4 regions of the Fictibacillus sp. b24 genome follow, and region 1 is predicted to be linked to each of the others. Evidence: riboswitches for the same ligand, from Rfam matches in the RefSeq annotation. Region 1 holds a riboswitch; each other region holds the start of a gene.
What was found. A riboswitch is a leader RNA that binds a small molecule or an ion and turns the genes downstream of it on or off. The one in region 1 is predicted to bind S-adenosylmethionine.
Positions count from the first base shown of each region.

Region 2: another riboswitch for S-adenosylmethionine. It lies ahead of QUF49_RS00930 (LLM class flavin-dependent oxidoreductase); the one in region 1 lies ahead of QUF49_RS04855 (methionine ABC transporter ATP-binding protein).
Region 3: another riboswitch for S-adenosylmethionine. It lies ahead of QUF49_RS16250 (PLP-dependent aspartate aminotransferase family protein); the one in region 1 lies ahead of QUF49_RS04855 (methionine ABC transporter ATP-binding protein).
Region 4: another riboswitch for S-adenosylmethionine. It lies ahead of QUF49_RS14120 (MetQ/NlpA family ABC transporter substrate-binding protein); the one in region 1 lies ahead of QUF49_RS04855 (methionine ABC transporter ATP-binding protein).

Region 1 is NZ_JAUCES010000005.1:974,253-981,997, reverse strand. It holds gene sufD (Fe-S cluster assembly protein SufD) at 1-775, opposite strand, end outside; gene sufC (Fe-S cluster assembly ATPase SufC) at 795-1,580, opposite strand; gene QUF49_RS04875 (hypothetical protein) at 1,838-1,990, opposite strand; gene QUF49_RS04870 (carboxymuconolactone decarboxylase family protein) at 2,245-2,625, opposite strand; gene QUF49_RS04865 (MetQ/NlpA family ABC transporter substrate-binding protein) at 2,904-3,722, opposite strand; gene QUF49_RS04860 (methionine ABC transporter permease) at 3,750-4,418, opposite strand; gene QUF49_RS04855 (methionine ABC transporter ATP-binding protein) at 4,411-5,436, opposite strand; SAM riboswitch class I at 5,753-5,880, opposite strand; gene QUF49_RS04850 (hypothetical protein) at 5,961-6,305, opposite strand; gene QUF49_RS04845 (anti-sigma-I factor RsgI family protein) at 6,426-7,562, opposite strand; gene sigI (RNA polymerase sigma-I factor) at 7,653-7,745, opposite strand, start outside.
Region 2 is NZ_JAUCES010000005.1:158,870-166,614, reverse strand. It holds gene rlmN (23S rRNA (adenine(2503)-C(2))-methyltransferase RlmN) at 1-736, opposite strand, end outside; gene QUF49_RS00940 (peptide MFS transporter) at 1,054-2,544, shown strand; gene QUF49_RS00935 (MetQ/NlpA family ABC transporter substrate-binding protein) at 2,662-3,474, opposite strand; gene QUF49_RS00930 (LLM class flavin-dependent oxidoreductase) at 3,503-4,894, opposite strand; SAM riboswitch class I at 5,014-5,116, opposite strand; SAM riboswitch class I at 5,272-5,384, shown strand; gene QUF49_RS00925 (acyl-CoA dehydrogenase family protein) at 5,672-6,835, shown strand; gene QUF49_RS00920 (DUF817 domain-containing protein) at 6,983-7,745, shown strand, end outside.
Region 3 is NZ_JAUCES010000005.1:3,114,002-3,121,746, reverse strand. It holds gene QUF49_RS16280 (phosphatase PAP2 family protein) at 47-658, shown strand; gene QUF49_RS16275 (hypothetical protein) at 749-1,270, shown strand; gene QUF49_RS16270 (hypothetical protein) at 1,355-1,576, shown strand; gene QUF49_RS16265 (nitroreductase family protein) at 1,666-2,313, shown strand; gene QUF49_RS16260 (hypothetical protein) at 2,317-2,712, opposite strand; gene QUF49_RS16255 (hypothetical protein) at 2,850-3,959, shown strand; SAM riboswitch class I at 4,136-4,251, shown strand; gene QUF49_RS16250 (PLP-dependent aspartate aminotransferase family protein) at 4,445-6,235, shown strand; gene QUF49_RS16245 (hypothetical protein) at 6,230-6,391, opposite strand; gene QUF49_RS16240 (aliphatic sulfonate ABC transporter substrate-binding protein) at 6,482-7,468, shown strand; gene QUF49_RS16235 (ABC transporter permease) at 7,491-7,745, shown strand, end outside.
Region 4 is NZ_JAUCES010000005.1:2,717,229-2,724,973, forward strand. It holds gene QUF49_RS14105 (hypothetical protein) at 1-214, shown strand, start outside; gene modB (molybdate ABC transporter permease subunit) at 219-875, opposite strand; gene modA (molybdate ABC transporter substrate-binding protein) at 876-1,670, opposite strand; gene QUF49_RS14120 (MetQ/NlpA family ABC transporter substrate-binding protein) at 1,832-2,656, opposite strand; SAM riboswitch class I at 2,784-2,900, opposite strand; gene QUF49_RS14125 (spore germination protein) at 3,135-4,643, shown strand; gene QUF49_RS14130 (GerAB/ArcD/ProY family transporter) at 4,659-5,753, shown strand; gene QUF49_RS14135 (Ger(x)C family spore germination protein) at 5,746-6,825, shown strand; gene QUF49_RS14140 (hypothetical protein) at 7,170-7,682, opposite strand.

The DNA of each region.
Region 1 (7,745 bases):
CAAGCGCCCACTCGATACGAGCATCTTTTTCAGCACGGCCTCTGCGGTTCACGTATGTTGTCATACCTTTTGCAAGGTTATCTACAGCACCGTAAACAACTTTAGCACCGCTGCCTGCATAAACTTCAGACACGATGTTTGCTACAGAATCTGTAGAATCGTTCGTTGATAAGTAGTTTTCTACATAAGTTACTGAGCTGTTATCTTCAGCAGCAACGATAACATGGTTAAAGATCGCTGCTTCATCGTCTTGATAATAAACCGCTTGAATTGGAGCAGAAAGTTCAACGTTTTTTGGAACATATAAAAATGCTCCATTAACGAATAGTGCTGCATGAAGTGCTGGTAAACGGTTCTCATCAACCGCAACAGCTTTCATAAAGTACTTTTTCACTAAATCTTCGTGCTCTTTTGCAGCTGTTAAAAGGTCTGTGTAAATAACGCCTTGACCCTTTACGGACTCTTCAAGTGCAAAATAAACAGGTGTTCCATTATGGATAACAAGAACATTTTTCGCTTCTTCTTCAGAACCGATCAATGCCTTAACATCTTCAGGAAGTTCATTGAATGCAACAGGAGTGCCAGTTGCTTCATGTTTGAATTCTGTAAAGTTCCATTTATCGATCTTAGTTTTGTCCGGTTTAGGCATCGGAAGCTCTTGAGCCAATTCCAATGCTTGCAAACGAAGTTCCTGCAGCCAAGCGGGTTCCTGTCTGCTGCTTGAAAAACCGGTTACGTAGTCCTTATCAAATCTTAGGCTCGTATCAACTGACATGTATAGTCCCCCTTAATGCTTACGCTTCTTGACCAACAGTTTCGTCTTTAATTCCTAACTCTTCTTTAATCCAGTCGTACCCTTCAGCTTCAAGACGTTGAGCTAGTTCAGGTCCACCAGATTTCACAATACGTCCTTGCATCATTACGTGTACTTTATCAGGAGTGATGTAGTTCAATAGACGCTGGTAGTGAGTGATGATCAAGCAACCGAAATCAGGGTTGCGCATTTCGTTAACACCTTTTGCTACTACTTTAAGAGCATCGATATCAAGTCCTGAATCAATCTCGTCTAGGATTGCTAATTTTGGCTCAAGCATCATCATTTGAAGAATTTCGTTACGCTTCTTTTCTCCGCCAGAGAAACCTTCGTTTAAGTAACGGTGAGCGAACGCGTTGTCCATCTCAAGATGATCCATCTTCTTGTCTAGTTCACGGATAAATTTCATTAGTGAAATTTCGTCGCCTTCTTCACGTTTTGCATTGATTGCAGAACGAAGGAAATCAGCGTTCGTAATACCGCTTACTTCAGAAGGGTATTGCATAGCTAAGAAAAGACCAGCTTGTGCACGCTCATCTACTTCCATCTCTAGAAGGTCTTCACCGTTGAACGTAACTTTACCTGAAGTTACTTCATACTTAGGATGTCCCATTAACGCTGCAGAAAGAGTAGACTTTCCTGTTCCGTTCGGTCCCATGATTGCATGGATTTCTCCACCATTTATTTCGAGATCTAAACCTTTAATAATCTCTTTATCTTCAATCGATACACGAAGATCTTCAATCTTTAAATTTGGTGCTGACATAATACAACCTCCAATATGAAATCATTCTCAAGATATTTTTTGATAAAAGGCACTAAATAGCCATTCTCAATTTATTCTCATTCTAATCTTATAACAAATGAAATGTATGTTCAAGGGAACGACGCCGAAACCTCATTTATCTCTTACATTGTTAACAGATGTTTCGTTATTTAACACGATGAATCCGAAAAAAGGCTAACTCATTAGGCAATAGAACACCATTTGAGTCAGCCTTTTACAATTTTAATATTAAAGTTTTACGGCGTATGGTTCTTAGTTGCATCTGCCGCTACTTCTAATCCTTTTTTATACTCTTTATCACGATTTTTTTCAACGTCTAACCTTTTATCTAAATCCCTCTCATACTCTGCAAAGCCACAGCCATGCGACTGGTGCATTGCTTTTTCCATCTCGGACGTATGTTTTACTTTAATGGGGTGGATAATGAATCAATCCTTTCAAAGTTAGTAGTTATAGCGTATCAGCATAAATCGTTATACTCAATCTGCTCTCGTACTGAAATTAAGGTGTTTGCTGGAGCATAATGTTCTTTTGAAGAGACACGAAATATTCTCTGCGATATCCTGCTAAAAACGCTATATTTCTTCAATAACCTCTTTGGCTGATTCTAAAACATGAAAAGTATGGAAGTTAAAACTTTTCTCTAATGACGCGGCTTATTTAATTCTTGAATACACTCTTGAACGAGTGTCACACCTTGGCTCATAGCGGCACCACCGCCAAATGCAGCAGAAACACCAACGGCCTCTAAGATCTCATTCTCAGAACACCCTTGATCTAAACAGCCTTTTGTATGATAGATAATGCAATATTCATCTTGAGAATAGATACTGATTCCTAAAGCGATCAGCTGCTTATACTTCTCAGAGATCTCACCCTCTTTAAAGCAGTGGCGGGTAAATTCATTAAAAGCATGAGTTAATTCAGGCATATTTTCGTTGTATTTTCCTAAACCTTCTTTATAACGAATCAAGTGGTATTGAGTCGAGTTAGCGCCTGGCAGCGGCTGTTCTTCTTGTTTCATCTCATTCACTCCTGTCACAAAATAGTAAACAGGATTAGTATGAGTTATTCGCAAGCCGGTTATGTAATAAACATCGTAAGTTTTGTCCTTTTGTCGAAAAGCCTATAAATGATTTTGAAGGACTATAAAAAAATTTGAAGGACCATAAATTAATTTTAAGGGCCTATAAAAAAAATTGTAGGCCTATAAAGTTTGTTGAAGGACTATAAAAGTGCTGTAAAACCATTTTCAATCAAAAAAAGAACTGACTTTAAAAGTTCAAGTCAGTTCTCCCTCAATTATTTCGTTACCGGTACTACTGCGCCTTCATATTTCTTTTCAATGAAAGCTTGAATTTCTTTTGAACGTAATACTTCTACTAATGCTTTTACTGATTTCTTATCTTTGTCACCTTCACGCACTGTGATGATGTTTACGAATGGTGAATCAGTTCCTTCAAGTGCAATAGCATCTTTTTGTGGATTGAGGCCAGCATCAATCGCATAGTTTGTGTTGATGAGTACAGCATCACCTTCACCGTTTTTATATGCTTTTGGCAGCATTCCTGCATCAACGTCAGCTTTAAATTTAAGTTTCTTTGGATTTTCAGCAATATCTTTTACTTGTGCTTCGTATCCAGCACCCTCTTTAACTTTGATCAAACCTTCTTTTTCAAGCAATGCAAGCATACGGCCGTGATCAGCTACAGAGTTAGACATGATGATTGTTGCGCCTTCTGGCAATTCATCTAATGATTTGTATTTTTTCGAGTAAACACCGATCGGCTCGATGTGGATTCCGCCAGCGTTTTCAAACTTATAGCCATGATCTTTCATTTGTGATTCTAAATAAGGAACGTGCTGAAAATAGTTTGCACCAATTTCTTTTTCATCTAATGACTTATTCGGCAACACGTAATCTTGGAATGTTTTAATTTCAAGTTCAACGCCCTTTTCTTTTAAAAGAGGTTTTGCTTCTTCAAGGATTTCAGCGTGTGGAACGTTAGATGCGCCAACAACGATTTTCTCGTCGCTAATTCCACCTTCTGTTTTATTCCCGCAAGCAGCAAGCGCTACTGTAAGGACAGCTAATAAAAGGACTGATAATACTTTTTTCATGTGAAATTCCTCCTTGTTGTCTAAACGTTATCTCTTGTCTAATGCAGTTGTAACACGGTCTCCAATCCATTGGATTACAAATACGATAACCAGGATAAGGACTGTGGAAATCAATGTTACATCCGCGTTATCTCGTTGATAACCTTCCATGTAAGCCAAGTTACCTAAGCCTCCCGCACCAACAACTCCGGCCATTGCCGTGTAACTTACTAGTGCGATCGCTGTAACTGTAATTCCTGACACAAGAGCTGGTGTACTTTCAGGAATTAAAACCTTGAAAATAATCTGAGTGTTTGTAGCACCCATGGACTTCGCAGCTTCAATGACCCCTTTATTAATCTCTCTCAAAGCGATCTCAACCATACGAGCGTAAAATGGTGCTGCTCCAACAATTAAGGCTGGAAGTGCTGCTTCTGCACCAAGCATCGTACCAACGATAAAGCGTGTAAATGGAATCAATAAAATAATTAAGATAATGAACGGAATCGAACGAAATACATTAACGATTATCGCTATTACACTGTTTAAAAATTTATTTCCCCATAAGTTTCCAGGAGATGTTAAAAATAAGGCCAGTCCGAGTGCTAAGCCTAGGATGAATGTAATCACGACTGAAATAGCAGACATATATAATGTTTCTTTCGTCGCTTCTAAAAGAACGTCCCATTGTACGTTTGGGAACCATTTACTAAGCATTATGAATCACCTCTACTTCAACCTGCACACTATTTAAGAACTCCATTGCGCGAGATAGTGCAGATTCTGAACCCTTAATCTGGATAAACAACGTGCCATAAGGTCCATTTTGAGTTTGTGTTATTTTACCTTGCAGAATATTTACATCCACTTCGTAATTTCGAATTAATTCTGTAATTAATGGCTGCCCTGCTCGGCCACCTATAAATGTAAGCTGAACGATTCGCCCTTCTGGGAACTCTTCAATAAATTGTTTGATCGTATCAACAGTTTCTTCAGGCTCTGTTACTTGTTTCACAAAATCCTTCGTGATGGGTTCTTTCGGATTTTTAAAGACATTCAGTACATCGCCTTCTTCAACGACCTTTCCTTTTTCCATTACAGCTACACGATGACAGATCTTTCTGATTACGTGCATCTCATGTGTGATAAGAACGATCGTTAAATCGAGCTTCTGGTTGATTTCAACGAGCAGATCCAGAATGCTGTCTGTCGTTTTAGGATCAAGTGCTGAAGTGGCTTCATCACATAAAAGAACTTTTGGTTCATTCGCAAGTGCACGAGCAATACCAACACGCTGCTTCTGACCGCCACTTAGCTGTGATGGATATGATCCACCGCGTCCTTCCAATCCAACTAGGTCGATCAGTTCATCAACTCGCTGTTTGATTTTTTCTTTCGGATAGCCAGCAATTTCAAGTGGAAAAGCAATGTTTTCTCTCACCGTTCTAGACCATAGCAGGTTGAAATGCTGAAAGATCATCGAGATTTCTTGTCTTGCTTCTCTTAACTTTTTTGAAGAAAGCTCCGACATGTTTTTACCACCGATTGTAACGGTGCCGCTAGTCGGACGTTCTAACATGTTCAGAATACGAATAAGGGTACTCTTTCCTGCACCACTGTAACCGATAATTCCGTATATTTCTCCTTGTTTTATGTTTAAATCCACCGTATCAACAGCCTTCACTTCACCATCTTTGGTTTGAAAGACTTTACGGACTGATTGTAGATTAATCAAGATTCTTACCTCATTTCTTATAAAAAATAAAGCTGTTTATTGAATTCTCACAGCTGATTTTGAAGGTAGTTGATTTCCTTTTCAGGTGCTCGCTTTCCGCGGGGCAGGCGGTGAGCCACATTCGTAACGTTTCACTCTTAAGTGTCTCACCTGACCGCTTGTCCCGCAGGAGTCTCGCACCTTGCACTCCAATCAACTTGGCAATGATGTCTTTTTAAGAATTTACTAAAACAAATATTCTTTAATCATAGCCAAACAAAAAATGCCTCTCTGCTTCAATATGAGCAGAAAGGCATATAATATTCTATGCACGTTCTCCTCATCTCCCAAGACCTTAATAAAAGTCTTGCAGGAATTGGCACCTTTCTAGATCAAATGCAATGCATAAGTTCTAGCGGTTGCCGGGTTTCATAGGGCCAGTCCCTCCACCTCTCGTGATAAGTAAAAAAGTGTTACTTTATTAAGTTAAAGCGTTACATGTTTTGAATCACTGTGAAGAATATTATCATCCTTGTCGATTTGTGTCAAATATTTTTTGCAGTTCTAACTAAAACACCTGCGGAGATTTGTTCCCAATGCGAACTTAAGTAAAAGATGGCTTCCCATTTTAATCGTTGCCTTAGTGTTCCATGGAACTCTATCATCTCTTGCCTCAGCAGCGTACTTAGCTTCATCTTCCCTTCTAACATTAAGGAAAGATATTTCGGATTCCCTGTAAATGTTACAGTCCGATTCCTTACTCCCTCTCTGTATTCTATTTTGAGAGTCGTTTCATCCTTGAATTTGAAGCTGGGTTTCACAGGAATATTATAAAGTGAAAGATATGGGCTTTTGGCAATCTGGCTTTCAAAGTAGTAAATATCTAACATAAAAATCCCCCCCGAATTGGTTGTTACTTCACCGATTCGAGAGGAATATTCACATACCTTTATAAACTCTTCGACAGTCGCAAGAAATCGTAATTGGTATTACGACAGGTTTACTCAAAATTAGTGCTTATGTTCATTTTTTTGCTGTTTTTGTTGCTGTTTGTGTTGCTGTTTGTTATCACTTTTGTGATTTTGCTTTTGTGGCTTACCAGCATTTCTCGATTCATATCCGTTTTTAGGTACAGCATTTTTTGTTTCAGGTCTTTTTTCATTTTGCTTTTTATTAATGCTTATATGGTTGTGCTTACTTTTTTTAACTTGTTTTTCGTCTGCCTTTATTTTGATCGGCTTTTGAGCTTTCACAAGATCTTTTTGTGCTTTCTTGTTATGGTGGCTATGATCATGCTCTCGTTTCTTTTGATCCAAGACAGGCTTATCAGATTTTTGCTTAATTTCATGCTGTGATGACTTAATCTTACGAGGATGCGGAACTACTTTAATATCTTTTGAAGAAGCTGTATTAACCTTCAGTTCTTGAAACTTAACTTCTTTGATCTTTTCTTCTTTATATGTTCTTCCATTTTCATTTGCTTTTTGGAATGCAGTATATTTACCCGATGATACTCCAAGCTGCTTTGCTTTTTTGCGAGTATCTTCGTTCGATTCTGTAACAGTGATTGCCACAGGATATTGAACAACAGCTTTTTTTACAATAGTATTCAATGCTTTATCCAGCTCTTTTTTAGTCTTTTTATCGCTTGAGCTGTCTGAGACTGAAGTGATCAGCATGGATTGATTATCGTCCATATAACCTTCTGATTCATATGCTTTTATCAGTTGATCTGCGAATTGTTCAAGCGGTATGGACTTATCCTTAGAAAATTCATATTTCTTTATGATATGTTCTGCTTCGTTATTAAAAGCATCAATTTCCACGACACGCATATCCTCATCCACGCCAACTTCCAGGCTTGGATTAATATCAAAACTGACATAGGCTGCAGCTGCTTGCTTACTGGTATAAGGGATAAAGCCTGAGAAAAAAAGAAAGGCAACTAGTGCTGCTATAGATAAAGAAATGGATGGCAACACAAAAAGACTCCTTTTTCTTTGCGAAAAATAAGAAGCCTGATACTCTTTGCCTATAAGAGGCCTTTTTCCTGCTGGGACTCTTACCGAAACAAATGTTCCATCCTTCATGAGAAGTGTTGCTTTTTTATTCTGAACTTCAATGACAATGCCGCTGCCGTTTTTCAATGATATCCCTCCCGCATGTAGCAGGATCAGTATAAATTACAGGTAAGAGAAGCTGAAATTCTCTTACCATGTAATCATCTTTACCTCACCTTATGGCTGAATGTAAGATTTCAGCGCTTGAAAATCGCCTAAATATATAAGTGATACTGCTATTATATACTTTCGATTTCTCTCTATGGTTTT
Region 2 (7,745 bases), 820 kb from region 1:
CATCCATTAGCTTTTCAACGGGAAAAGCTCTGTTGATCTTCATAATTCGTGTACGCAGTTCATTATTTGGTGCGTGAAGGGATAAAGCGAGATTTACAGGGATGTTCACATCTGCAAACTCGTACATCTTATTAACGATTCCACTAGTAGAGACCGTAATATGCCTTGATCCGATCGCAAGCCCCTTCTGATCGATCATGATTTTTAAGAAGTCCACCATGTTCTCAAAGTTATCAAAGGGTTCGCCGATTCCCATTACTACGATATGACTTACTTTTTCTCCCTTACCCACTGCGTCTAAATGATGCTGAACGTTCATGATCTGCTCTACAATTTCCCCACTGGATAGATCCCGTGTTTTTGTTAACAAACCACTCGCACAGAAACTGCACCCGATATTACATCCTACTTGGGTCGTTACACATACAGATAAGCCGTATTTATGTCTCATCAGTACGGTTTCGATCAAGTTGCCGTCATTCAATTTAAATAAAAATTTTACTGTTCCATCTGATGCTTCTTGCTTAACGTGCTCACGAAGCGTTTGAATGGTGAAGTTTTCGGTTAATAATTCGATACAATCGTCTTTGATATCGATCATTTCCGAAAAAGTGGTTACCCGCTCTCTATAGAGATAGTTCCAAACTTGTGAAGCGCGATAGGGTTTATATCCGTGCTGGCCAAGCCATGCTGTAAGCTGTTCAATTGTTAATCCATAAATGGAATTTTTGTTCATTGATAAAGACCTCTTTTCAAACCTTAAACTTATTCTTCTATACTACTGAAATCTTACTCGTATCACAATGTTATAAGTATTTTCCCAACACCTTACAATTATTTTTGATTTTTGAGCATACTACTTTAGAATTTTTTTTACTTTATTTATACATGTTTTATTCTACATTTTGCATAGATATAAGCCATTAGGCCTATATAGGTTGTAATTTCCATTTACGAATGCATAAAAACCTGTAATAATAGACAAGCCGAAAACTTTTGACAATAATAAATATTTCAAAGTATTATATTTAATGAACTAAAGGAGGTTGTCTTATGTCAGACATCAATAGACAGAAAATTGTGGATAGTGTACCTCAAAAAGGCTTCTTTGGACATCCTAAAGGTCTATTTACACTTTTCTTCACTGAGTTTTGGGAGCGCTTTTCTTACTATGGAATGAGAGCAATCCTCATTTATTACATGTACTATGAAGTTTCAAAAGGCGGTTTAGGGCTAGAAGAGTCCTCTGCTTTAGCAATCATGTCCATTTATGGTTCACTTGTATATATGTCAGGTGTAATTGGTGGTTGGTTAGCAGACAGAGTTTTTGGTACATCTAGAGCACTATTCTATGGTGGTATTTTAATTATGATCGGTCATATTGTCTTGTCACTACCGGGCGATCTGACTATGTTATTCATTTCAATGGTCTTTATCGTTATTGGGACAGGCTTACTTAAACCTAACGTATCAAGCGTAGTAGGTGACATGTATGCAACAGATGATAATCGCCGAGATGCTGGTTTCAGTATTTTCTATATGGGTATTAACTTAGGTGCTTTCCTATCTCCATTAATTGTAGGAGAAGTTTCAAAAACGAGCTTCCATCTAGGATTTGGAATTGCAGCACTTGGTATGCTATTAGGACTAATCGTATTTGCTGTTACTAAGAAAAAGAATCTTGGTCTTGCAGGTACTGTTGTTCCTAACCCATTATCTCCAGCTGAGAAGAAAAAAGTATCATTAATCGTTGGTATTAGTGTGGTTGTGTTAGCTGTAATTCTAGGTACAACAATTCCTGTTGGTATCTTTACATTAGACGTATTCATTACATTAGTTGGTATTTTCGGTATCACGATTCCGACTATCTACTTTATTGTTATGTACCGTAGTCCTAAAACGACAGCTACTGAGCGTTCAAGAATTATCGCTTATATCCCGTTATTCATTGCATCTGTAATGTTCTGGGCTATTCAAGAACAAGGTTCTACAATTCTTGCTGTATATGCAGACAAGCGTACGGACCTTGAATTTGCAGGTATTACGATTTCACCTGCTTGGTTCCAATCATTGAACCCGTTATTCATCATTGTTCTAGCTCCATTATTTGCTTGGATCTGGGTAAAGCTTGGTGATCGTCAACCGACAGTACCAAAGAAATTTGCTTTAAGTTTATTATTTGCAGGATTATCATTCCTAGTTATTCTTCTTCCTGCATACTTTGGTGGAGAAGATTCTCTAGTTAATCCATTATGGCTTGTGCTTAGTTACTTTATCGTTGTTCTTGGTGAGCTTCTCTTATCACCAGTTGGTCTTTCAGCAACAACGAAACTTGCACCTGCTGCATTCTCTGCACAAACGATGAGCTTATGGTTCTTATCCAGTGCAGCTGCACAGGCAATTAACGCACAAATCGTTAAATTCTATACAGATAAAACAGAAATGATGTACTTTGGAGTAATTGGTGGAGTAGCCATTCTTCTAAGTATTATCCTATTCATGCTCTCGCCTAAGATTCAAGGGTTCATGAAAGGTGTTCGTTAATATCTACATGCAAAAAACCACTGACGTGATGGAAAGCCCATTATGTCAGTGGTTTTTTTGTTTTGCTGTTATTGTAAACTTAGTTGCTTTTCGTACAAATCATGTGAAAAGTAGTAATTACTTATTCATCCAATCTGGCTTATGAAACTCATTAAAATCACTCTCTATTACTTTCCTAAATTCATCTGATTCTACTGCTGCTTTAAGATCTTTTGCTAGCTTAGAATTCTTATCTTTTTCAAGTACAACAATTCGATTAATGATTTCCTCAGGCAGTTTGTCTTTAACAAGGGCATCCTTCAGGTCCAGACCTGAAGAGATGGCAAAGTTTCCGTTTACTGCTGCCAAATCTACCGAATCTAGTGTTCGAGGAGTTTGTGCAGCCTCTACAGGCTGAAATTTAAGGTTCTTCGGATTTTTGGTAACGTCTTTTTCCGATACTTTTAAAGGATTTGCCGAACCGTCAATCTCAATTAATCCGTTATCTCTTAAAACGGTCAAACCTCTCGCTAAGTTAGTTGGATCATTCGCTAAAGTAACCGTGCTTCCAGGCTTTATTTCATCTAGTGATTTGTATTTCTTAGAATAAATTCCGATCGGTGCAGTCGGCACTGTTATGACAGAAGCGAGTTTCATATTATTCTCTGCTCCAAAAGCGTCCATATAAACTTTATGCTGAAAAAGGTTGGCATCCAATGAACCGCTTTTCAATGAAATATTTGGCTGAACATAATCATTGAACTCTTTTACTTCAACGGTGTAGCCCTTTTTCTCAAGATAAGGTTTTACCCCTTTTTCAAGCATGTCACTGTATGGAACGGTTGCCCCTAATGTAATTTTCTTTGTTGCACCTTCTTCTGATGAACCACAGCTTGTCAACAGTACGATAATAAAGATAGCTGCAATAGTAAATAACGAATATCTTTTCAATTTATCTCTCTCCCCACTTCTTTCATTTTTATCTGCTTTCTGCAAAAACTCGTCTATATTTTGCCCCAGGATGGTCTTTTGGCAATAACGACTCCCCGTTAGGAAATAATTTTTCGCGTAGTGTGCCTTTGTTGTATTCTTTTTTGTAAAGACCTCTCTCTTGAAGAACAGGAACAACTAACTCCACAAAAGACTCTAAATCTCCAGGTGTTACAAGGTGATTTAAGTTGAACCCGTCCACTCCAGACTCTTCAAACTGTGCTTGGATGCCATCTGCTACCTCTTCTGGGTTGCCGATGATAAAACTTCCTCTGTCAGGGGACTCGAAGCGATTCAATACCTCTCCTACTGTCAAAGGTTTCGGAGCATCCGTAGTAAGCGTTGCAGCTTTATAATGTCCGCCTTCTGTTGATTTGTTGTATCCAAAAGGAGTATCTGGATCTAATTCTTCATATTCTGCAATATCATAACCGCTTGCCCCGTATTGTGCTTTTGCAGCATCAGCACTCCATACGCTTGCATATTCTTTAAACTTTTCTTCTGCTTCTTCTGTTGTTTTTCCGACCACCACGTTTAAGAATGAAAAAATTTTGATGTTTTCAGGGTTTCGACCGTGTTTTTCTGCACGCTCTCGAATGTCGTTCGTATAATAGCGAATTCTTTGAGGTGTTGGGCCGCCAACGAAGATACACTCTGCATGCTTTGCTGCAAAATCACGGCCTCGCTCTGACGTTCCAGCTTGATAAATCACAGGTGTTCTTTGTAGCGAAGGCTCACTTAAATGTGGTCCTTCGACATTAAAATATTGTCCTTTATGATTAATCTCATGAACTTTCTCAGGATCTACAAGCGTATTGTTTTCGGGGTCTTCAATAAATGCACCATCTTCCCAGCTGCTTTCCCAAAGCTTGTATGACACTTCTAAATATTCATCAGCGATGTTGTACCTCTCATCATGTTTAATCATATCTTCTAAACCAAAATTCCTTGCAGCGTTCGGCAAGTAAGACGTGACCACATTCCAAGCGATACGACCTTTTGTTAAGTGATCAAGTGTGGAAAAACGTCTCGCGTTGCCAAAGGGCTGTTCATACGTAGTACTAACCGTTACGGCAAACGATAGATTTTCTGTAACACTCGCCATCGCAGATATGAGAAGCGCTGGATCATTCAGCGGCACTTGCAATCCATCACGGATTGACGGATGCTTGCTTTTTTTGTACACGTCATATACGCCGAGCACATCTGCAAAAAACACAGCATCAAACTTTCCTTTTTCTAGAAGTTTTGCGTATTCAATCCAATAATTCAGATTCTTGTAGTTTCTATGTCTCTTGTTCTCCGGGTGCTTCCAAAGGCCATGAGAATTATGCATGGCACTCGTCATCTCAAACGCGTTAAACAAAATTTCTTTACTCAAAATTGTTTCCTCCGTTGCATAGAATTTTTTTGTACCCGTTCCAAGAGAAAATGAAAAAACCTCTTCAAATTAAGAAGAGGTTTAAAAATACGTTAAATAAACATACGTATATAGATCTCCTCTTATCTTTCAAGCTACTAGCTTGCTGGAATTGGCACAGTACTAAAAATAGTTGTTGCCGAGGCTTCAAAGGGCCAGTCCCTCCACCTCTCTCGATAAGGAATCGATAATATTCAATTTAGTAACGAAATATACAGGAATAAAAATAACCTGTCAATGGAATTTAGAGAAATAAATTAATTTTCTTAACAATCAGTTTTTTTGTTGACAGCGGTTTGTTTTATCCTCTATAGTGATGACTAATAATTAAATATTGTATCTTATCAAGAGTCAGGGGAGGAACTGGTCCTACGATCCTGCAGCAACCGCTTTTATTAAAAGAAAGGTGCTAATTCCAGCAGATGTTCTTTGAATGTCTGATAGATGAGAGAGCGTGTTAGCACATGGAATCTACGTCCTCTTTCGTCTTTGAAAGAGGGCTTTTTTGTGCTTGGTTGTACTTCGATGTCATGTGAGCGGTTGATTTCCGTTCCAGGTGCTCGCTTTCCGCGGGGCAGGCGGTGAGCCACATTCGTACGCTTCACTTTTAAGTGTCTCACCTGCCTACCTGTCCCGCAGGAGTCTCCCACCTTACACTCCAATCAACGGGTCAGTGAAGTCCTTTATGTAAGCCAAATACAAAATCCAACTTATTTCCAAAAACTATAGGAGGCAAACATGAGCATACCTTTGAGAAAAACCATCCAAAAAGATACTTTTGAAGAGACTATAAACACCGCCCTATCACTAAAAGAAAACTTTAAGAAACGAGCAGAACATGTAGATCGAGAAGGAATTTTCCCATATGAGAACTTTCAAGACCTGAAGGATCATGATTTCCTTTCACTCACCATCCCAAAAGAATATGGTGGTAAAGGATTAAATCTTCTTGAGTTTTTAACCATTCAAGAGCACTTAGCTGAGGGAGATGCTCCTACTGCCCTCTCTCTTGGGTGGCATCTGGGTACACTTTTAGAGGCGGCAGAAAACCGGCATTGGAAAGGCGACGCGTTCGCTAATCTTAGCCGAAAAGTTGTTGAACAAAAAGCACTCATTAACTTGGCACAAACAGAGCGCGCGACAGGAAGTCCCTCTCGAGGGGGTATACCTACTACAACAGCAGTCAAGAAAGCAGACGGATGGCTGATTAACGGAAGCAAGGCTTTTACTTCTATGGCAGAAGCCCTTGATTACTCGGTCATCACAGCCACAATCTCAGAAACCAATCATAAAGGATTTTTCTTAGTAAATCACAAAGAAAAAGGGGTTTTTGTAAAAGAAACATGGGACAGCATCTCGATGAGAGGAACAAAAAGTGATGATCTCCTATTGAACGACGTTTATGTACCTGAGGAAAATTTACTTGTCGTAGAAGATGGGAAAAACATCGTACCTAAAGGCTGGTATCTGCAAGTGCCTGCAGTTTATCTAGGTATCGCAAGAGCAGCACGGAATTACGCAATTGAATTTGCGTCAGAGTATAGCCCTAACACCTTATCAGGACCTATCTCAGATGTGCCAGAAGTGAGAAGAAAGATTGGCAAGATCGAACTTGAGCTATTTCAAGCAAGAACGATTCTTCACGCCGTTGCTGAAAAATGGGTAAACCACCCTGAACAACGTCAGAATCTAGGTACAGAACTCGCTGCAGTTAAGCATTCTGTAACAAACAGCGCGAACAGAGTGGTTGATCTCGCGATGAGAATCGTTGGGGCTAGAAGTCTTTCTGTACAAAATCCGCTTCAACGGCACTTTCGAGATGTAAGAGCCGGTCTTCATAATCCACCAACAGATGATGCAATAGTTTATTCACTAGCTGATGCAGCACTGACAAAGAGGTAAGCTCTTTTTTACAAGACTAACATGAATCTGTCAACTGACAGATCCCTGTTAAAATAAACAGCTTTTTGTATGATGTGCTTCTGAACACCATAGGTTATTATAGATACAATATATTTCCATTTTAATCTATAAAAAGGTGGTTGGCTCATGAGGGCGCTCGTTCAGTTCACATACTTACAAGCACTTTCTTGTATCTTTCCTGTCGTTATCTTTGGTGCTTTAGCACTTTCAAAGTTTATCAGCATCCCTCTTATACCACGATACGATTTTATCCTAATCGTTTGCTTGCTGACCCAGATCGTTATGATCCTGACAAAACTAGAAACGATGGATGAACTTAAAGTCATTTGTGTCTTTCACTTGATCGGTCTTGCTCTAGAATTGTTTAAGGTTCATATGGGCTCGTGGAGCTATCCAGAAGAAGCATATACAAAGATCTATGGAGTTCCCCTCTACAGCGGCTTTATGTATGCAAGTGTTGCAAGCTATATCTGTCAGAGCTGGAGACGATTAGATCTTCACATTACAGGATGGCCCAAACCCCTGTACGCTTTTGGAATATGTTTTCTGATCTATATGAATTTCTTTACTCATCATTTTTTAATCGATGCAAGATGGATATTGATTACTCTTCTTTTTCCGATTTTCTATCAAACAACTGTTCATTATCGAATTCTCAACAAAGTATATAAAATGCCTATCATTCTTTCGTTTTTATTAATTGGGTTTTTTATATGGATTGCAGAAAACATTACAACCTTTTTAGGAGCATGGCAGTACCCGAATCAACAAACCTCTTGGTCACTTGTTCATCTCGGTAAGATCAGCTCTTGGTTCTTACTCGTCATCATCAGCATCATTATTGTTGCACAGTTAAAACGGATAAAAAGTCATCAAAAAGAAACGTCTT
Region 3 (7,745 bases), 2.1 Mb from region 1:
AGGAAAAAAATAACTTCAGTATATATGATGAAGGTGTTGGGACTCTATGAAAAAAACGAAAACTTCTTCCTTATCCATTCTTGTTTTATTGATTACCGGGACGGTTTTTATCGTTTTAACAATTGTGAGAAATCAAGATCCATACCGTTCACTTGATGAAAGCTGCAGCCGGTCAATTTATGATTCAAAATTCTTTTCAAATCCATTCATGCTGTTTTTCACTAGGCTGGGATCAGGTTTTTTTACGATTCCATTAGGTATAATCTTGTTTCTAAGCTACAATAACACAGGAGATCGAGATAAAAGGAACATCATGATCTTTAACATAATTGGCATCCGGCTTTTAACCACACTTTTTAAACAGCTGTTTAAAAGAACACCTCCTGAATGGGAAAGAAGAGTCAAAGCTAGTCCGTACGGGTACCCGAGTGCTCATGCTATGAATGCAGCTGCCTTTTATAGCTTGCTGCTTAGTTTCTCCGGCTTATATAAGAACACTAAGATTATAGCAGGCTATATCGTGTTTCTATTTTTAATCGGGGTAAGCAGAGTAAAGTTAGGCGTTCATTATGTGCTGGATGTAATTGCAGGAATAGCTGGCGGAGTGTTTTACAATTCTGCAGTTATAAAAACATATCAATTGTTTGTTAGGCGCTAAGCATTTTTAGCGTCTTTTTTTATGAGTGGTTTTGAAACTTTTTCCAATATTTTTCGTATATACCTATATATGAAATGCGGGGTGTTTTACATGGGTATTTTATTAGACGTGGTATTTGGTATCTTAATTGCATCTGGAATCGGCATAGCACTTTATCACCTCTTCAAAAATTTTAAAGATAAAAAGAGAGCCGTCCCTGTTTACGGATTGTCATATAGCGGAGAATATACACAAAAGAATTTTTGGACAAATGAGATCATTATTATTGTTCTCGTCACGCAAGGATTTGGTTTTTTGAAGCTCTCCATGCCTGTGAATATTTTAATGATCTGCTTACTTGTTATACTCACACTTCTTTATTTCACTCAGTTCTTGCGAGGTGCGATCGGTAAAAAAGGTGTTGTCTCTGCTACAAAGTTTTATAACTGGAAACAGATCGATTCCGTAGATTGGATTACAGGACTTCAGGCGGAAAACCCTGGATATCCGAGCTGGGGTTTGGTTCGTTTTCATACGGGTGACAAATATGTGGAGTTCGTGATTAAGAAAAAAGAAGAGGATAACGTTCGATCATTTGTTGAGAAGCATATGAATTTAGCAAAAGCAAATTAGTTCACTCGATTAGTTTTTAGATAAAAGGTATTCTGTCTTTTTCCTAGAATAAGTTAGATGTAAAAGGGAAAAGGTGGTTTTACAATGAAACCATATGTAAAAGCCGGGTTGATTACTGCCGGAATAATCGTTCTAATTAGCACGTATCTGATCGGAACGTATGTAGAGAAATTAAATGTCCAAAGAGAAAGCCTAAATGTGGACCCGCTGAATTTTGTCAGTATTTTATTAGGTCTATCTCTAATTGTAATTGGCTTAAGAATAAAAACGAAAAAAGAGATCGATGCAGAAAACAGTGCGAAATAGGCACTGTTTTTTTAGGTGTTTTGTAGACGGTTCCAATTTTTTGTATAATACAAGAAGTTAATACATTCATTGAGTCAGAGGAGACAATCATGAAATACGAAGATTTTAAAGAAATCGTGCACGGCAGAAGAAGTGTTCGTAAGTTTACAGATGAATCAGTTGCTCAAGAAGATATTTATGAGATCATGGATTGCGCTCGCTATGCGCCGAGTGATACCAACTCTCAAACATGGGAATTCATCGTAATCCGCAACAAAGATAAAGTGAAAAAAATTGAAGAGATGACGTGGGATGCTATTCATAAATTGGCAGCCAGAGCGGAAGGCAACGGCAAAACGAAGGAAGCGAAATTACTGACTCGTTCGTTTGGTCCTTATGCAACAGCATTCTCAGGAGCTCCTGTGTTAATCATCTGTTTAGCTACTCCATACGAGTCGAAGTTCCGAGAAAAAATCTTTGATCCGATCGAGCTTGCGGAAGAATCCGTATGGGAAGAAGAAGGGATTAAGAGCAGCTGTCTCGCAATCCAGAACTTAATGCTGGCAGCACATGCGCGTGGTCTAGGTTCATGTCCGATGACAGGCCCTGTGTTATTGGCTCAAGATGCAATTCGTGAATATCTGGATATTTCGTCTGAGAAGCAGATCAATATGGTCATATCACTTGGTCATCCGCAAGATCAGCCGAAAAAACTGGCACGAAAAGCAGTAGAAGAGATCGTGACATACGTAGATTAAGACTTACAAGAAATTTTTATGGTTTGAAGCTCGTTCAGCGGCACATCGTGCACGCTGGACGAGCGCCATACGAAAAATACGAGCGCCATACGAAAAATACGAGCGCCATACGAAAAATACGAGCGCCATACGAAAAATACGAGCGCCATACGAAAAATACGAGCGCCATACGAAAAATACGAGCGCCATACGAAAAATACGAGCGCCATACGAAAAATACGAGCGCCATACGAAAAATACGAGCGCCATACGAAAAATACGAGCGCCATACGAAAAATACGAGCGCCATACGAAAAATACGAGCGCCATACGAAAAATACGAGCGCCATACGAAAAATACGAGCGCCATACGAAAAATACGAGCGCCATACGAAACGCCTCAGAACTTTGAAATCCCATCCTCTGTATCTTCCACTCATCCATCTCCCTGTGACTTCAGACCTACAAATTTTTAAATGAAAAAAGGATTTTTTTCGACAGTTACCGAATATGTGTTTCATAAAACGTATTTTCATAAAAAGAAAGAGGAACATCTTATGAAAGAGACATTTGATTTGATTGACTATGCTCTGCAAAAAAGTGGACTTGGAGAGCTTAAAGATCCAACGCAAGTGCAATACTTAGGCGAAGGGGCTTGGCATTATGCTTATCTCGTTCAGTTGCGTACGGGTGACCCGGTAGTCGTTCGGTTTCCTAAAGCAGAAGCATATGGCAGAAAAGTTGAGTTTGATGAATCGGCTTCTTACGCCGAATATGCTGGTACAAAAGCGTACTATGAACTCGCTAACTCAGTTAAGCCGGGAATCTGTCCAGAATTCTTTTACTACCATGTAGAAAAAGACAAAACGTTTACGGTTGAGTCGTATGCAGGTAAAGCCATTAAACTTGAACATTTTACATATGTAGAAGCGTTTCAAGTAGGTGCAGAATTGGGTGAGTTCTTCAGGAATATGAATGATGCTCAACATGGATTAAAAGGCTTTGGATATCTGCAATGGAACGGAAAGAACATCGAAGGTCAGCTTCAGTCGAATGTTTCTGAGTTTATGAAGAAAGAGAACGAAGAGTATATCTCTGATTTTAAAAAGTTTATAGATACTTATAACAGCTCTATACAGCCAGCAGCTCTTATTCAGCTTCAAGAATGTATGAAGAATAGAGAGATTAAACACCAAACAATAAGTTTTACAAATCAAGATACTTCAACTGAAAATTTATTGCTTCACTTAGACGGCAGAGTAAGTCTAATCGATCCAGTGCCTATTCTATATAGCGGAGATTCATTAGCTGGAAACTTAATGAATAACTACCGAACTCTGTACCCGACGTTCTTTAATGCACAACGCTATGCAAAACATGAATTTGATCGTTTTGAAGACAGATTGCACAGAATGGCAGATGGATTTTTAGAAGGATATTCTAATGGCGACCTTATTGTAAAACAGAGAGTGAAACAAGAAGAGTTCATTCAGTTGACAAGTTTAGCTGCATCGCATTGGGAACTGCTCCAGTCTGATGAATTAACGTCTGAACAAAAAATTCGTTACGGAGAAAGGGAGGCAATCGCCAACCGAATACCGGTACTTGTGAAAAGGATTGAAGAATTTCAGTGGACCGATGAAAAAAGTGGAACAAAGTTAGCATAATTGGCATAGCATGGGCATAATCTTAATTCAAAGCTGACAGTTGAACACTAAGTCTTTTGTATAACTTTTATGATTTTTCAAAAAACGGTTGACTTTTTAAAACGTCTTCCTCTATAATCCTATTCAAGAACAATACAAACATCAGCACGGTAATGTGTTAAACATAATTTAATTATCTCTTATCCAGAGAGGCGGAGGGACTAGGCCCGATGAAGCCCGGCAACCAACAAACCACATTTGGTTTGGAAAGGTGCCAATTCCTACAGATCGTTTTTGATCTGAAAGATAAGAGGAGGACCAAAACCCTCTTCTTAGGAAGGGGGTTTTTCTTTTTCCCCTTATTTTTCTTCAACATAATACTTCACACCGAAATCCATTTTCATTTAAAAGTTGCATATGAGACAAGGGAAAAGTACTAACCTTTATCCCTAGTTTTCCTATAGGTTTTATTAACTTAATTTCACAAAAAACAAGGAGAGACTAACATGACAAAATCTTTTGACGGATACGATATTGAGACATTGCTTTTACACGGAGGCCAAGCGCCCGATCCAACGACAGGTTCGCGAGCAGTGCCAGTCTATCAAACTACTTCCTATGTTTTTTCAGATACCGATCACGCACAAAGTCTATTCGCACTCGATGAGCCAGGCAACATCTATAGCCGAATTGGAAACCCGACAGTGGATGTGTTTGAAAAAAGAGTAGCTCTCTTAGAAGATGGTGTTGCAGCGGTGGCCACTTCATCAGGCATGTCAGCCATCGCCCTAGCTATTCTAAATATTGCACATGCTGGTGATGAGATCGTTGCTGCTACAAATCTGTATGGCGGAACGTACAACTTATTTTCTACTACTCTACCGAAATACGGAATCAACGTAAAATTCGTTGATGCTGAAGATCCAGAGAATTTCCGAAAGGCGGTTACACCAAATACGAAGGCTTTTTTCGCTGAAACAATCGGAAACCCGAGCCTGAATGTTCTAGATATTGAAGCAGTAGCGGACATCGCGCATGAAAATGGAGTGCCGCTGCTCATTGATAACACGTTCGCGACACCATATGTAACAAAGCCCTTAAACTGGGGAGCTGATATCGTCATCCATTCGGCTACAAAATGGATCGGCGGTCATGGAACAGCAATCGGCGGAGTGGTGGTTGATGGAGGACGATTTAATTGGAACTCAGAAAAGTACCCGGGGTTCACGGAGCCTGATAGAAGCTATAACGGACTTCGATATGCAAATGATTTTGGAACGTTGGCATTTGCTACGAAACTGCGTGTCCAGTTATTACGAGATTTTGGAGCTTGCTTAAGCCCGCATAATGCTTTTCTTCTTTTACAAGGTTTAGAGACGCTGCACTTAAGAGTAGAAAAACATGCAAAAAATGCGCAGGAAGTTGCGGAGTATCTTGAGAAACATCCAGCAGTCGATTGGGTGTCCTATCCTGGGCTAACATCTCACCGAAGTCATGAACTGGCTAAAAAGTACTTAAGAAACGGCTTCGGTTCAATCGTAAACTTTGGAATTAAAGGCGGCCGCGATGCAGGCCGCAAAGTTATAAACAACATTTCTCTATGGTCACATGTTGCAAACGTGGGAGATGCTAAATCATTAATTATCCATCCTGCTTCAACAACACATCAGCAGCTAAGCGGTGAAGAGTTGCTTGCAACAGGTGTTACAGAAGAGCTCATTCGCTTATCTATCGGACTTGAATCGGTGAAAGATCTTACGAATGATCTTGATCGCGCTATACAGGTAGCAACGGGAATTGAATCGGATAAAACAGAGATCACAATCAATGATGAAGGGGTCATTCGCTGGGCATTGCAATCATCACTATACAGATCAACAGAGAACGGCCAAGAAATTCAACGGCCAAAGACACTTGCTATAGTGGGCTTAAGTTCAAACCCAGCAAGACCTAGTCACAGACTTGCAAGAAAAATGCAGCGCCTCGGATATAAGGTTGTTCCGGTTAACCCAAGAGAAACCGAAGTGCTTGATGAAAAAGCCTATCCAGATCTGAAGTCCATCCCGTTTCCAATTGACGTTGTTCAAGTGTTTAGAAGTCCTGAAGCAGCGGTTGAACTGGCGAAAGAAGCGGCTATTACTCAGCCGAAAGTGTTCTGGCTGCAAGAAGGCGTTATTTCACCAGAAGCAGCAAGGATCGCAAAAGAAGCAGGGATTGATGTTGTTCATAACAGATGTACGTACAAAGAAGCTCAGCGTTTAAGAGGAACAATTGCAACATATGCTTGTGAATTATAAATAAGTTAAACTTTGTAGCTTTTGAATGTGGTTGATTTCCGCTCCAGGTGCTCGCTTTCCGCGGGGCAGGCGGTGAGCCCCTTGCCGCTTTGCGCCTTTAAGGGTCTCACCTGACCGCTTGTCCCGCAGGAGTCTCCCACCTTGCGCTTCAATCAACTTGTCAATGATGTAAATAACAAATGACCTCTAAATCAATGCCTATTAGAAAATTTAGAAAAAGAGAGAAAAAGTGGAGGGAAACATATTATGAAGATTTGGAAAAAGGTAGCGCTTGGTCTAGGTATCGCTGGCGCATTAATGTTAGCAGGCTGTTCAAGCTCTGCAAAAGAAGGGGAAAAACCTGAGAAAATCAGATTGGATTACGCATTCTATTCACCAACAAGCTTAGCACTCAAAAAGTTCGGCTGGGCAGAAGAAACGTTTAAAAAAGAAGGCATTGAAGTGGAATGGGTTCAGAGCCAGGGAAGCAACAAAGCACTTGAGTTCTTGAATTCAGATAGTGTTGATTTCGGATCTACTGCTGGTGCTGCTGCACTTATCGCAAAAGACAAAGGAGCACCAATTGAATCGGTTTACATCTATTCACAGCCTGAATGGACAGCACTTGTTGCTAAGGATGGTTCACCGATTAAGGATGTGAAAGACCTTAAAGGTAAAAAGGTAGCGGCAACTTTCGGAACGGATCCGCACATCTTCTTACTGCGAGCTCTTGCTGATGCTGGCCTTTCTGCAAAAGACGTACAAATCGTAAATCTGCAGCACGCAGACGGTGCCAACGCCTTACTAAAAGGGCAAGTGGATGCTTGGGCCGGCTTAGATCCGCATATGGCCAGAACAGAAGTAGAATCCGGTGCACAGTACATCTACCGTAACCCTGATTTTAATACGTATGGAACGTTAAACGTACGCTCTGAGTTTGCAAAAAACCACCCGAAGCAGGTGGAACAAGTGATTGAGCTATACGAAAAAGCAAGAAAATGGACACTGGAAAATCCTGAAGAAGCAGCAAAACTTTTATCTGAAGAGGCGGGGATTAAAGAAGATGTCGCTAAAAAACAACTCGAAAGAAATAACTTCTCGGAACCTGTTCCAGGATCACAGCACGAAAAAGCTATATCGGCTGCAGGCGAAGTTCTCCAGGCAGAAGAGATTGTCAAAAAAGATACTGACGTCCAAAAGCTTGTAAGTGAACTGATCAATCCAAAATACGCAGAGAAAATAGTCAAAAAATAAAGAGTGAGAGGAGGAAGTGTCGATGATATCTGAAACACAAAAATGGAAATTGGGACAGAGAGCTTCCCCTCAAAAGCTCTCTACTTCAAAAGGATTATTTAAGATGGGCAGAGGATTTGTTTTAGGGTCCATTCTGCCGGTCATCCTTCTCATCGCTTGGGAGATTGCTGCTAAAACAGGGCTTCTTGCGCCACACCTGCTTCCGGCACCAAGCGTTATTTTAGAGAAAATTATAAGCATGTATACAGATGGTTCACTATTTGGTCACGTGTCCATC
Region 4 (7,745 bases), 1.7 Mb from region 1:
AGGTATACCCTCTAATATTACGTACGATGGTTCGAAAAACGGCAGAGATTATGTGGCAACCATTACAATACAGGGAACAACTCTTCATTTTGCTCAACAATCTATTCTAAGATCCAGTTTTATAGAGAAGTATAAAAATAAACCTCTAAAGCTAGCCTACCTGCCTAGAAGCAAGTATGCAGTAGCGATAGAGGTATTAAGTGAGCAACAATAGAGAATCAAGCCCTTACTCGATTTACAGCAATTAACATTAAGAAAGAAATTCCAACAACACTCGCTACCCACATCCAGGCGAGATCCATGTTGCCAGAGTCGATCGCCATGTAGATTGCGGTAGATACCGTTTGCGTTTTTCCGGGTATATTCCCCGCAAACATGAGTGTTGCACCGAATTCTCCCAAAGCTCGGGCAAAACTTAATATGGCACCGGATACGATGGCCCTAAGTGCTAAAGGAATGGATATCCTCATAAAAACATGCCATTCATTCGCTCCATCTACACGTGCCGCATTCTCAATATCTCCGTCAATGGACTCGAAACCCGATTTTGCCGATTGATACATGAGAGGAAATGCAACAACCGAAGACGCGATTACTGCGGCCCACCATGTAAACATGATTGGTTGGTGAAATAACCATTGTATGAGTTGCCCGCCTGGACCATTTCTCCCGAATAAAACAATCAGAAGAAAACCAACTACCGTAGGCGGCAGCACTAAAGGCAGTAAAAAGAACGTTTCAACAATAGATTTCCCTTTAAATTTTTTGTGAGCCATCATCCGTCCAAAAAATAAGCCTGCAGCGATTACGAGGATTGCCGCAACTAGTGCAATTCCTAACGACAGTTTGACTGGTGACCAAAAGTCGATAGCCATCTAATTTTCTACCCGCTTAAAACCATTGTCTTCAAAGACTTTGATCGACTCTTCTTTTTTCAGAAATTCATAAAACTCCTTGGCTTCTTTCTGATGTGAACTTTCTTTAGTTACGCCTACGGGGTAGACGATAGGTGAATGCGTTTGCTCGCTTGCGGTTGCTGCAATTTTCACTTTATCCGAGATCACGGCATCTGTTTTATAAACAATTCCAGCGTCTACGTTTCCCGTTTCTACATAGGTTAATACTTGACGCACATCTTTGGCATAGACCATTTTCTTTTCGATCTCGTTCCATAGATTTAAGCTTTCAAGCGTTTCTTTCGCATACGTTCCAGCTGGCACAGACACTGGCGTTCCGATTGATATTCGGTCGGCTTTCGGTAAATCCCCAAACCCATTTATTTTTGAGTTGGTTGAAACGATTAGCACCAATTCGTTACGCAAAAGATCTGTTCCTGAGTTTCCCTCGATGAATCCCTCTTTTACAAGTTCATCATATTTATCTTCTGCTGCTGAGAAGAACAGATCAACAGGTGCACCTTGTGCGATCTGCTGCTGCAGTGCTCCTGATGCTCCAAAGTTATATGTAATCTTTACATTCGGATGTTCTTTTTCATAGACGGCTGCGATTTCATTTAACACATACTGCAAACTAGCTGCAGCTGATATGGTAAGTTCAACTCTGTCTTGTGTTTTTTGTTTGTTCGATTGATCTTGCCCCTGTCCTCCGCATGCCGTTAAAAGTACGATGAGCATCGTTAGGCAAATCATCATATGATACCTTCTTCTCACTTCATTTCTTCCTTCCACAGCAATGTCTGATTACATTTGATTATAGCAAAGCATTAGCGGAAACTCTTCTATTGTACTTGCTTTCGTTTGCGTAAATTAAATTTCAAATAAAAGAAGCCGCCATGAAGGACGATTCCCCTTCGTGACAGCTTCTTCTTCTCTTATTCTGTAACGGCAAGTACAGACCCTTTATACTCTTTGTCGATAAAGTCTGTGATCTCTTTAGAGTGAAGCACTTCAAGCAAAGCTTTGATCGCTTTTTTATCTTTGTCTCCTTCACGAACCGTGATGATGTTCGCAAATGGTGATTCAGACCCTTCTAGTGCGATAGAATCTTTTTTTGGATTCAGATCAGCATCAATCGCAAAGTTTGTGTTGATCACAATCGCATCGCCTTCATCGTGTTCATATGCCTTCGTTAAAAGGCCTGGGTCAATGTCTGCCACAAATTCTAAGTTCTTCGGATTTTCTACAATATCGCTTAGCTGCGCTTCATAGCCTTTTCCTTCTTTAAGCTTGATTAGTCCTTCTGCTTCAAAAATGGAAAGAATTCGACCGTGCTCAGCTACTGAGTTACTTAAGATAATTTTCGCGCCATTCGGAAGATCCTTCAATGACTTATGTCTTTTCGAATATACTCCCATCGGCTCGAGGTGAACAGCACCTGCGTTTTCAAACTTGTACTTTGGATTGTCTTTCACCTGCTGTGTTAAATATGGAATGTGCTGAAAGTAGTTCGCATCGATTTCTTTTTCATAAAGTGATTTGTTCGGCAGAATGTAATCTTGGAATTTTACGATTTCTAGGTCAATTCCTTTTTCTTTTAAAAGCGGTTTTGCTTCTTCTAAGATTTCAGCATGCGGTACGTTCGATGCCCCAACGACGAGCTTTTCGGTTTTCTCCCCGCCATTTGCTGCTGATGATCCACAAGCTGTTAACACAAACACTGCCAAACTTGCGAGTAAAACTTGAATGATTCTTTTCATGATCTAATCCCCTATCCTCTAGTTCTCTATATTTTTATTTGATAAAAACTCTTCAAGAGGCAGCATGCAAAAAGCCTTCTGAGCTCATAAAAGAGACAGAAGGCTTCTCGAAAAAAGATCCGATTTCCTCTCATCTCTCAGCGTGACCGCTGTTAGATTTAGCACCGTTTTCATACTGACTATTCAGTACGAATGGTTGCCGGGTTTCATAGGGCTAATTCCCTCCACCTGCTCTTAATAAGAGTGTTCATATCAAATTACTTTGTATTATTACAGGAAATCCATGTAATGTCAAACACTTTTTTCGAATTATTCTGAACTCCTTGTGTTTCTTAATTCTGGCGTTGCAGCAATGGCAATTCACTCACCTTTTCTCTTAAGGGAGATAAAACCGACAACCTCGCACACAAAGAATATTATTAAATCCAGAGGAAATGCTAGGAAAATAACTTACTTCAAAAACGAGTGGGTGCCGCACGTGAACTTTTTTAAGAAAAAGAAAAAACAGCCAGAACAAAAACAGACCAATAATCAAGATTCTTTAACTTTTCAAGAGTTGATGCAAAAATTAAGTGCTTCTGCCGACTTTTCAACCGTTAAACAATCATCTGCGAGCACATTTTATATCTCATATTATAAAACTCTCGTAAACCCAGAATTTGTTCACCGAGATTTATTACCTTATATCACAGATCTTCCCCTTAAAAATCTAGATGATGTACAGAAACACTTGCCTTTAGATGGCATAGTAAAAACGAATGATGTTCGTGATATCGCAAACAAGGTAACAGAAGGCTTTATTCTTTTACAGATGAATAAAGAGGATACAGAGTGTCTGTTGATACCCAGTCTTTCAACAGAAAATAGGCAAATTTCGATTCCAGAAACCGAGTTCAGCGTAGTTGGTCCTAAAGAAGCATTCGTAGAATCACTCGATACGAACTTGAATCTCATACGAAAAAGACTGCCGATTCCAGAGTTTATAGTTAAAGAGGTGCGCGTTGGTAAACTCACGAAAACAAGAGTTGCCATTATCTACATAGATGGAATCGCTGATCGTGAAAATGTAAATACGGCAATCCAACGAGTCAATGATATTGAATATGATCATGTAGTAGACAGCTCTTTTATCAACCAAATGATTTCAGACAATGGAAACTCACCTTTTCCACAGCTGATTGACACAGAACGTCCTGATCGTGTGGCGAGTGTACTGGCGGAAGGAAAAGTCGCAATAATGGCGGACGGTTCACCACATGCACTGACAGGACCAACAACAATCGTTGAGTTTTTCTCAGCCTTTGAAGACTACTTCCTAAACTGGGTATTAGCTTCCGCTTTTCGTTTGATCCGTTTGATGGCAGTCATGTTTTCCGTATTATCCACACCGCTTTATGTCGCGGTTTTAACGTTTCATTATGAGATGATTCCTGAAAATTTGTTGGCGACACTTGTGGCGTCACGAAATGATATACCTTTTCCGCCTATCCTTGAGGCAATGGTATTAGAACTTTCAATCGAACTGCTGCGCGAGGCAGGAGCGAGACTGCCAACTAAAGTCGGTCAGACGATCGGGATCGTAGGCGGTATCGTTATCGGAACTGCTGCTGTTCAAGCTGGACTCACGAGTAATGTTCTCTTGATCATTGTCGCGTTAGCCGCCCTCGCATCTTTTACAACACCTGTTTATCAGATGAGTAACACGATCCGTCTGCTGCGCTTTCCCTTTTTATTGTTTGCTCAATTTTTAGGTGTACTTGGTGTAACAATTTGCTTTGCTTTTATCTTGGCTCATCTGTTGAAATTAACTTCACTTGGCAGGCCTTATATAGCGCCACTTTATCCGCTGCGTACGAACGATTTGAAAGATGCGCTCATTCGTATGCCGTTCAGTTCACAATTCAACCGTCCAGACTCATTAAGACCTAGCGATAAAAAAAGGATGAATAAGAAGCGCGCAAATGAAAAGCATGATATAGAGGACTAAAAAAGAGGGGTATGTATGTCTCAGATTAGTGAAAACAAACAGATATCACCCTATATGGTGTTTTACTTGGTCACTACGATGCAGGTTGGTGTCGGTATCCTTGGCTTCGAGCGTTACATTGCAAAATCTGCAGGTCATGACGCCTGGATCGCAGTTGTGCTTGGAGGCTTATCATTCAACATCATCATTTGGATGATTTATCGCATTCTTTTAAAAGAGAATACTGATATTATTGGGGTTCATCGTAATTTGTTCGGAAGATGGGTTGGGGGTCTGCTAAGTTTTCTATTGCTGCTGTATTTCATCTCAACAGTTATAACCATTCTAAGAACTTATATCGAAGTGATTCAAATCTGGATGTTCCCAGAGCTCGGGACGGAGGTAATCTCCATCCTCTTTTTGGTGCTTGCCTATTCATTTGTAGTCGGGGGTATACGAGTTGTTGCTGGACTTTCGGTGTTAGGATTTTTCATAACACTGCCTCTATTTTTATTAAAATATTACGCTCTTAAAGATGCTCATTATACAAATCTTTTGCCTATTTTTGATCATTCGATCACTGAGATCTTAGCGGCAACGAAAGGCGTTACTCTTAATTACTTAGGATTTGAAATGATCTTACTGTACCTGCCGTTTCTGAAACAACCAGAAAAGTCTCAAAAATGGGCACACTTTGGCAATCTTTTTACGGTGTTCACCTATTTTATCACCATATTCGTTTCGTTTGTTTATTACAACCAAGAGCAGCTGCAGCATACAATCTGGGCAACACTCACTCTTTGGAAAATCGTGGACCTTCCCTTTGCACAGCGTTTTGAATATGCAGGAATCGCACTCTGGCTTTTCGTTATCTTGCCCAACATATGTATCGGGTTGTGGTCTGTCAGCCGCGGACTACAGCGATTATATAAAATCAAACAAAAAAGTGCGTTACGAGCATTACTTTTAGTCGTCTTTATTTCATGTATCCTTGTCATCGATCGGCAGCAGGTTGACATTCTGAACAGCAGTGTTTCTAATATTGGCTTTTACATTCTGTACTTCTACATTCCGTTCCTTTTTGTGATCCAGCTTATTTTGACAAAAGCGAGGAAAACAAAACATGGTTAAAAAATATCTTGTCATTATCTTTTCAATAGTTTTACTCACAGGTTGTTTTCCGAGTAAACGAATTCTAGAAGACATCCAGCTCGTATCAGCGGTCGGCTATGATTATCACTCTAAAAACAAAGTTAAATTAAACGCGATGGTCGCCATTCCTCAAAGTGGAGAAGATGTACCGCCGATTTCTCAAGTGTTTACTACAATAACACATACGAGTAAAATGGCGAGAGCTCTCGAACAAGCCGAATCGCCAAAGCCTTTTCAAGTCGGCCGTTTAGAAGTTGCATTGTATGATAATCGTTTAGCGGAAAAAGGAATCTATAATTTGGTAGATACCCTTCAACGTGATCCTGCTTTAGGACGTGATCTATACTTGGCTGTCGTTCAGGGAAGTACGAAACCGCTGTTGGATCAGAAGTACCCACTAAGTGAAACACCTTCCAAATACCTGTTCCAGCTTTTACAGCAAAATATGCTTTCTAATATCCCAGATTCCAATCTTCACCGTTTCTTGTACACCTTTTACGGAAAAGGAATGGATCCTAACTTGCCGTTATTAGAAAAACAAGGCGATCGTATCAGGTTGAAAGGAACCGCGATCTTAAAAGATGATAAGATGGTTGGTCAACTTAACCTTGAAGATTCCTTTATGCTTAAGCTGATGATGGAATCGTTTGAAAAAGGGATTTATGAAGTGAAATTTACCAAAGATCGTTTCTTCACTATTCAAAACATCTCGTCAAAAGCAGAGTACCATTTTAAAAATGTTAGAAATTCTCCTGCAATCGACATCGTGGTTAAAATTAAAGGGCGTATAAGTGAAGCACCGAAAATCCCTGTCAGTAAACCACCTCTTGTCGAACAGCTTGAACGGGCAACTGAAAAAGAAATGAGTGAGAAAATTAACAAAATGGTTGATAAGCTCCAAAAGTGGAACGTAGATCCCATCGGCTTAGGCGATCTGGCGCGGAGCCGAAGGAGAGGATTTAATTTTGAGCAGTGGGAAAAACAATATCCCGATATCCCAATCAACGTAAAAGTAAAAGTGGAAATCGTTCAGGCTGGGATTACGGAGTAGAATGTTGACTGAGATTGTATGATGATTTATACCGCTTCGTCCTCGTTATTTAGGACGATGGCAATTGTTGATTCGTGTCGAAAAACGGATAAATTATTTTATACACGGATATATTGAGGCTATCCGCGGAATTATTTATTCTATACCCGGAATTATTTCTATTTACCTTGGAAATAAGTTGAGGGAGAGCAAGTGTAAATATATGTGTTCGTTTAAAACGAACATTTCCTCAAAGTGTTTTTTTCGAGCGTACAATAATGGACTAAAAAAGAAGCAATCACTCTAAAATGCGCATCATCAGAGTGAAAGCTTCTTTTTTACATCAATTTATAATAAAGCGGAGGTTAAGCCCCTCCATTCACGCCGCCTGCACTAGATTGTTTGCGTTTTTCAATCGCGTTAACGCCCATAACAACGGCGATCAGTTCTTCTGTTCGCAATACATCCGAATGATTCATTAATTCATATGCTGCTGATTGAAAGAAGCCGCTTACTTTTTTGAAGGTCGCCACTTCCGCCTTATTGTCATCAAGGATGGTGTATTCTTTTGAAAAGGCAGGGGACTCAATTTCGTACGTATGGTCATTGGTTGAGTATCGATAACGCTTTGAAAAAAATGCAAATGAAGACTTCACCTCACCCAATTCCGTCCCATCAGCCTGGGTGATGATCCATCTGCTCGAAAAAAACGGAAAGGCACCTTCAACAACGACCTCTCCTTTTTCATTCTCCACATTCACACTTGAAGAGAATGCACTTTTCAAATCAAGTTCACCTAGCTTTTCTTGGGAACCATTATAAATATCTGTTCTTCCTGAAGAGAAAAAGGAATCATTGAAATACACACACTTCTCCATACGTAACCCCCCTTGTTAACATATATGAACAACGTCATTATTTTATTTAGGCTGATTTGGAAA